DNA from 2 places in the Massilia sp. S19_KUP03_FR1 genome. Region 1 is predicted to be linked to the other one. Evidence: predicted binding sites of a transcription regulator. Region 1 holds the regulator's gene; the other holds the start of a gene.

What was found. Region 1 encodes NrdR, which represses ribonucleotide reductase genes. Its sites were predicted from a motif close to CACNANATNTNGTG; they were not measured.
Region 2: a site for NrdR is predicted at 1,640-1,653, ahead of V6M87_RS13960 (ribonucleoside-diphosphate reductase subunit alpha). Genes of this name have one in related genera too.

What each region holds. Positions count from the first base shown of each region.
Region 1 covers NZ_JAQQPS010000001.1:348,611-352,022, reverse strand. The annotation lists gene V6M87_RS01595 (pilus assembly PilX family protein) at 1-41, opposite strand, end outside; gene V6M87_RS01590 (PilW family protein) at 56-967, opposite strand; gene pilV (type IV pilus modification protein PilV) at 964-1,449, opposite strand; gene nrdR (transcriptional regulator NrdR) at 1,549-2,013, opposite strand; gene glyA (serine hydroxymethyltransferase) at 2,093-3,340, opposite strand.
Region 2 covers NZ_JAQQPS010000011.1:113,100-116,511, reverse strand. The annotation lists gene V6M87_RS13960 (ribonucleoside-diphosphate reductase subunit alpha) at 1-1,440, opposite strand, end outside; gene V6M87_RS13955 (sigma-54-dependent transcriptional regulator) at 1,820-3,256, opposite strand; gene V6M87_RS13950 (two-component system sensor histidine kinase NtrB) at 3,253-3,412, opposite strand, start outside.

The sequences.
Region 1 (3,412 bases):
AGGACCAAGGCCGATACCAGTGCGGCACCGCGCTGTCGCATCGCCCGCGCGCCCATCAGCGCAACCTCACCGTGGTGACGAACTGGTGCCGTTCACGCAGGCGCAAACCGGGCGCCAGCTGGTCCTCCGGCAAGCGCGTGCCCGCATCCATCCCGGCGCGCGCGTCGCTGTAGGGCGCCCCGAACAAGTCGAACACCTGTGTCTCCCTGCTGAGGTATGACGGCCGCGCTCCGTGCAGTAACAGCGCGATACGCACGGCCAGCACGCGTTTCCAGTGCGTGTGTTCCTGCAACGCGGGACCAGGCGCATAGACGGCGTCGAGCGCGCTGACGCCGCTGGCGTTCAGGTAGACGTTGGCGACGCCGTCGGCGGGCGTGTCGGTATCGACTGCGTACAGCACCTGGAAGGTATCGACGCCGGCCACCACCGCGTCCGCCGCCCAGCTGCTGGCGCCACGGTATTTGCAGCGCAGTTCCGCTTCGCCCTGCGCATTGTTCGCCACATAGAAAATGCTCCAGCCGTCTTCGTTTGCGTGCACCGGAAACCCGGCGCAGTTGAGCGCGCTGCCATCGCCATCGGGTGCAGGGCCGGCGCCCTGATAGCGCAGCGCCAGCACGTCGCTGCCGTTGGCGGCATCCGGCAGTGGATTGTCAATGCCGTAGCCGGTTTTCGCGATCGAGCGCGCATCGAGGCCCAGGATGCGCGGCGGCGCCAAGGGGTCGATGCCAGCGGCGGGATCGAAGCCATCCCAGTCGCGCAGGCCGGCCTGGCGCACCGCACGCGCGACCAGGTCGAGGGCGTAGCGGCCGCCGTCGTCGACCGCCGCCGCATCCAGCTGGGTCGCATAACTGGTGTTGGCAATGCCGAGCAGGCTGGCGCCGGCCAGCGTGATCAGCGCACCGATGGTCAGCGCGATCAGCAGCTCGGGAATGGTCAGGCCGCGCTGTCTGGTGCGATGGCGTTTCATGGCGCCTCCGGCACCGGCACGGCGGTCATCGGCACGAAGTCGGGTGCGCGCCAGCCGATTTTGACGACCAGTGGCGCGTCAAGGCCGCCCGCGCAGTCCCATGCCAGCGGCGCCGGGAGGGTGTCGCGGCAAACGCGCACCTGCCCGCCGGGGAAACTGCGCGCGGCCCGCGCCGCGGCGTCATCGCGTTCGGTGGCCGCCAGTTGCGCCGGCGTGCAGGCGTCCGCGCAGTGCCAGGGCGGGCCTGCATCCTGCAAATAAACGTTATCGGTATCGGGCAACGCCAGCTGTGCCGGATTGGCGGCCATGCCTTCGGCCAGCGCATGCGCCAACGCCACCGCCGCCGACAACTGGGCTGACGCCAGGCGCGTCTGCGCGGCCTTGTTCTGTGCTGCGGCCGCGCCAATGACGCCGACAGCCAACACGAACAGCGCCACCAGCACTTCAAGCAGTGTGAAACCGCCTGCGCGAAAACGTCGCATCGCCCTCTCCTGTCGTTCACCAACCGGTGCAGACTTCAGACCTTAGCAGGCGAAAAAAAGCCACCCGTGGGGTGGCTCAAGCGAATCGGGGAACTAAAACTAAGGACGGGGTTTGCGCTCTTGCCCGACTTCGGCAATGGCATCCTGGAACTCGGCCAGGTCTTCAAAATTTTTATACACGGACGCGAAACGGATGTAGGCGATCTTGTCGAGGCGCTTGAGTTCCTGCATCACCAGTTCGCCCACAAAGCCGGTCTCGACTTCACGCCGGCCGCTGGTGAGCAGGGTTTCTTCGATGGCGGCCAGGGCCTTGTCGATGGCGTCGGCGGGCACCGGCCGCTTGCGCAGCGCCAGCATCAGGCTGGAACGCAGTTTGGCGGAAACGAATTCGGTGCGGCTGCCGTTTTTCTTGACCAGGATCGGCATCGTCAATTCGATCCGTTCGTAGGTGGTAAAACGCTTGTCGCAACTGGCGCAACGGCGCCGGCGCCGAATGGCGCCATCCTCCGATACGCGCGTATCGAGGACCTGGGAATCGTCATGCTGGCAGAACGGACATTTCATATGAGCCACGATACTGCTTGCTGGGACAGCGGCCGGGTCACCCCGGCCGCACTGATATTACATGGGCTGAATGCGCGGATTACTTCGCGTAGACCGGATACTTGTCGGTCAACACTTTGACTTCGGCTTTCACGCGCTCGATGACGGCTTCATCGTTCGGGTTGTCCAGCACGTCGGCGATCAAATGCCCCACCTTGGTGGCGTCGGCTTCGACGAAACCGCGCGTCGTGAAGGCCGGGCTGCCCAGGCGGATGCCGGACGTCACGAACGGCTTTTGCGGATCGTTCGGGATGCCATTTTTATTGCAGGTCATGTGGGCGCGGCCCAGAATCGCTTCGGCTTCCTTGCCCGTCAGGTTTTTCGAACGCAGGTCGACCAGCATGACGTGCGACTCGGTGCGGCCCGACACGATACGCAGGCCGCGTTCGATCAGCGCCTTGGCCAGCGCGTCGGCATTCTTGACGACCTGCTTCTGGTAAGCCTTGAATTCCGGCGTCAATGCTTCCTTGAAGGCGACGGCTTTGCCGGCGATCACGTGCATCAGCGGGCCGCCCTGGATGCCAGGGAAAATCGCCGAGTTGATCTGCTTTTCGAATTCGGCTTTCATCAGGATGATGCCGCCGCGCGGACCGCGCAGCGATTTGTGCGTGGTCGAGGTGACGAAGTCGGCGTGCGGCACCGGGTTCGGGTATTCGCCGGCGGCGATCAGCCCGGCGTAGTGGGCCATGTCGACCAGGAAGTACGCGCCCACGTCCTTGGCGACTTTGGCGAAACGTTCAAAGTCAATTTTCAGGGCGAAGGCCGAGGCGCCGGCGATGATCAGCTTTGGCTTGTGTTCGTGCGCCAGGCGTTCCATGGCGTCGTAGTCGATGTCTTCTTCCGGCGTCAGGCCGTAGGAGACGACATTGAACCACTTGCCCGACATGTTCAGCGCCATGCCGTGGGTCAGGTGGCCGCCTTCGGCCAGCGACATGCCCATGATGGTGTCGCCCGGTTTGAGCATGGCAAAGAACACGCCCTGGTTGGCTTGCGAACCAGAGTTCGGCTGGACGTTGGCCGCTTCGGCGCCAAACAGTTCCTTGACGCGGTCGATCGCCAGTTGCTCGGCGATGTCGACGTATTCGCAGCCACCGTAGTAACGCTTGCCCGGATAGCCTTCCGCATACTTATTGGTCAGCTGCGAGCCTTGCGCTTCCATGACGGCCGGCGAGGTGTAGTTTTCCGACGCGATCAGCTCGATGTGGTCCTGCTGGCGCGTGTTTTCCTTCTGGATGGCCGCGAACAGTTCCGGGTCAACCTTGGCCAGCGTGTGATCTTTTGCAAACATGAACAACTCCAATCGATAAGAATGCGGGCGCATGGTGCAGCGCAAATCTGGGCAATGCGTGGGCAATGCAGG
Region 2 (3,412 bases), on a different contig from region 1:
GTCGTGGGTGCGGCGGCGATCGTCGCCCGTGTTCTTGCGCAGGTCGAGGAATTCCTCGATGTCCATGTGCCAGGTTTCCAGGTAGGCGCAGACGGCGCCCTTGCGCTTGCCGCCCTGGTTCACGGCCACTGCCGTGTCGTTGACCACTTTCAGGAACGGCACCACGCCTTGCGATTTGCCGTTGGTGCCCTTGATGTGGGCGCCCAAGGCGCGCACTGGCGTCCAGTCATTGCCCAGGCCGCCGGCGTATTTGGCCAGCAGCGCGTTGTCCTTGATGGCGTCGTAGATGCCTTCCAGGTCATCCGACACGGTGGTCAGATAGCACGACGACAGTTGCGAGCGCAGCGTACCGGCATTGAACAGGGTTGGCGTCGAGCTCATGAAGTCAAACGACGACAGCAGGTTGTAAAACTCGATGGCGCGCGCTTCGCGGTCCGCTTCGCGCAGGGACAGCCCCATCGCGACGCGCATGTAGAAGGCCTGTGGCATTTCGATGCGCACGTCACGCACGTGCAGGAAATAACGGTCATACAGGGTTTGCAGGCCGATGTAGCCGAACTGCAAATCGCGGTCGGCGACGATGGCCTTGGCCAGGCGCGCCAGGTCGAAGGTGGCCAGTTCCTTGTCCAGCAAGTCGTTGGCGATACCCTTGGCGATGTATTCAGGGAAATACGTCAGGTACTGGGCCGCGGCGTTGGCTTGCGCAACGTCCTTGCCGAACACTTCCTTGCGGATGGTGTGCAGCAGGATGCGGGCCGTGACCTGGCTGTAGGCCGGGTCTTTTTCCATCAGGGCGCGGGCGGCCAGGATGGCCGACTTGTGCAGCTCTTCGACGGGCACGCCGTCGTACAGGTTTTTCAGGGTTTCGGCGAGGATGGCGTCGGCATCGACGTGCTTTTCCAGGCCGACGCAGGCGGCGTTGATCAGGCCGGTGACGGCGCTCATGTCGAGGGTGCGGCGCACGCCGTTTTCCACCACCGTGATTTGTGGCGCCACGACGGCGGAACCGCCCTGCGCTTCTTTGGCAACCCTGCGTTCTTCCATCTGCTTGGCGCGGTACAGCACGTAAGCACGGGCCACATCATGCTCGCCCGAACGCATCAAGGACAGTTCGACCTGATCCTGCACATCTTCAATATGGAAGGTGCCGCCGGTTGGCTGGCGCCGCACCAGGGCCGTCACGACATTGGCCGTCAAGCCTTCCACCAGTTCACGGATGCGTGCCGACACGGCGCCATGGCCGCCGGCGACGGCCAGGAAAGCCTTGGTCATGGCGACCGAGATCTTCGATGGCTCGAACGCAACCACGGCGCCGTTGCGGCGGATGATGCGGTAGTCACCACGCGCCGCGATTGCGGCAGCGCTGGTGTCGACCGCCGCACCGGGCATACCTGGCGTGCCGTGCTGTGGATTGGTGGAAATGTCTGACGAAGTATGCATGAAGCCTCCAGGAAGGCGCGCAGTCGCGCTGGCGCCGATAAAACGAGAAAAAAAACGTCCAACCGGCTGCTAAGCGCGCCGGCAAACTGATTCATTGGGGTATTGAAAACGTCGTGTAATGCTGGTAAAAAAACGCTCGGTGAAAGTTTCTTTGCAACATCAATACGAAAGAGCTAGAGAGTTGGCTAGAGGCTGCTACCACTACATCTAGTGTCCTGCCTTGATATGAGACTAATTGTAGTACCGGCGCCGGCGCACGGCAAGTGATTAAATTCTCAATTTAGCCGCATTTTCAAGGCGCGCACCCTTGACTTTTTGAAGCGCAAAGCAAATGGGGCATAGGGGGTTAGCGAGTGCTAACTTTTTAGCGTTGACCCGCTCAGGACTCCGGGTCATTGATGTTTAATTTTTGCATCTGATAGCGTAGCTGGCGCACCCCGATGCCCAATAAGGCAGCAGCCTGGGTCCGGTTGAACTGGGTCTGGTTCAGCGCCCGCACAATGATGTCGCGCTCGATTTGCTCCAGGTAGTCGGGCAGGCTGTTCGGCAAGGGCGCTTCCGCGGCGGGTGCAGCGACCGGCGCGGAGACCGCAGCCGCCTCCGCCACCGCCACTGGCGCCGGCACTGGCGCAGTGACTGGCGCATTGACTGGTAATTGCGCCAGTTTGGCCCCCTTGAGCGCCAGATCGCCCACTTCGATGACCCCGTGGTCCGCATACGCCAGCGCCCGTTCCAGCACATTTTCAAGTTCGCGCACGTTGCCCGGAAAGGAATACGCGCGCAGGATGTCGAGCACCCCGGCGCCCAGCAGCGCAGGCTGCCCCGGCCCCGCCAGCCGTTTTAATATGCCATCGGTCAGCACGGCCAGGTCATCGAGGCGTTCGCGCAGCGCCGGCAGCGCCAGCTCGATCACGTTCAGGCGATAAAACAAATCCTGCCGGAAGGCGCCCTGCTCCACGCATTGCTCCAGGTTCTTGTGGGTGGCGCTGATGATGCGCACGTCCACCGCTTCTTCCGCCGTGGCGCCGATCTTGCGCACCCGTCGCTCCTGGATCGCACGCAGCAGCTTCACCTGCATTGCCAGCGGCAGGTCGGCCACTTCGTCGAGCATCAGGGTGCCGCCGTGGGCCGCCTGGAAAAAGCCGTCGCGTTCGTCGACCGCACCCGTGAAAGCGCCCTTGCGATAGCCGAAAAACTCGGCTTCCATCAGCGCCTCGGGGATCGCGCCGCAGTTCACCGCGATAAAGGGCTGGCCGGCGCGCGCGCTTTGGGCGTGGATTTCGCGCGCCGCCAGTTCCTTGCCGCTGCCCGACTCGCCCGTAATCGCAATTGGCGCCATCGAACGCGCCAGCCGGTCGATCTGGGCGCGCAGTGCCTGCATGACGGCCGAGTCGCCGATCAGGCGCGACGCCGTGCCGCCGACGGACGCCGGTTTGCCGGGCACGCTGCTGGGCAGCTTCAGGGCCGATTGCACCAGCACGCGCAGTTCGTCCAGCACCACCGGCTTGGAGACGTAATCGAAGGCGCCGGCCTTCAGGGCGATGACGGCATTGTCGGCACTGCCGTAGGCGGTGATCACGGCGATTGGCGTGCCCTTGCCGGCGGCCGCCACTTCGCGCACCAGTTCCAGCCCCAGGCCATCGGGCAGGCGCATGTCGGTCAGCACCAGCGCGTAATCATTTTTGGCATAGAAGTCGCGCGCGCTCGCCAGGTTGGCGGCGCCGTCGACGTCCAGGCCCATTTTCAGCAGCGTGATCTCGAGCAGTTCGCGCAAATCGTCCTCGTCGTCGACGATCAGGATGCGGGGTGAACTCATGGCGCTCTTTCGGTGGGAGGATTGTTCAATAGACTGCGGTCAGGCCGGTTCGGCGCCGCAAACGTGATCACGAAGCGCCCGCTGGCGCAGCGCGGTTCGCCGGCAGCATGGGCAACATCGAAGCGGAATTCGTAATCGAGCATGGCGCGGTTGTTC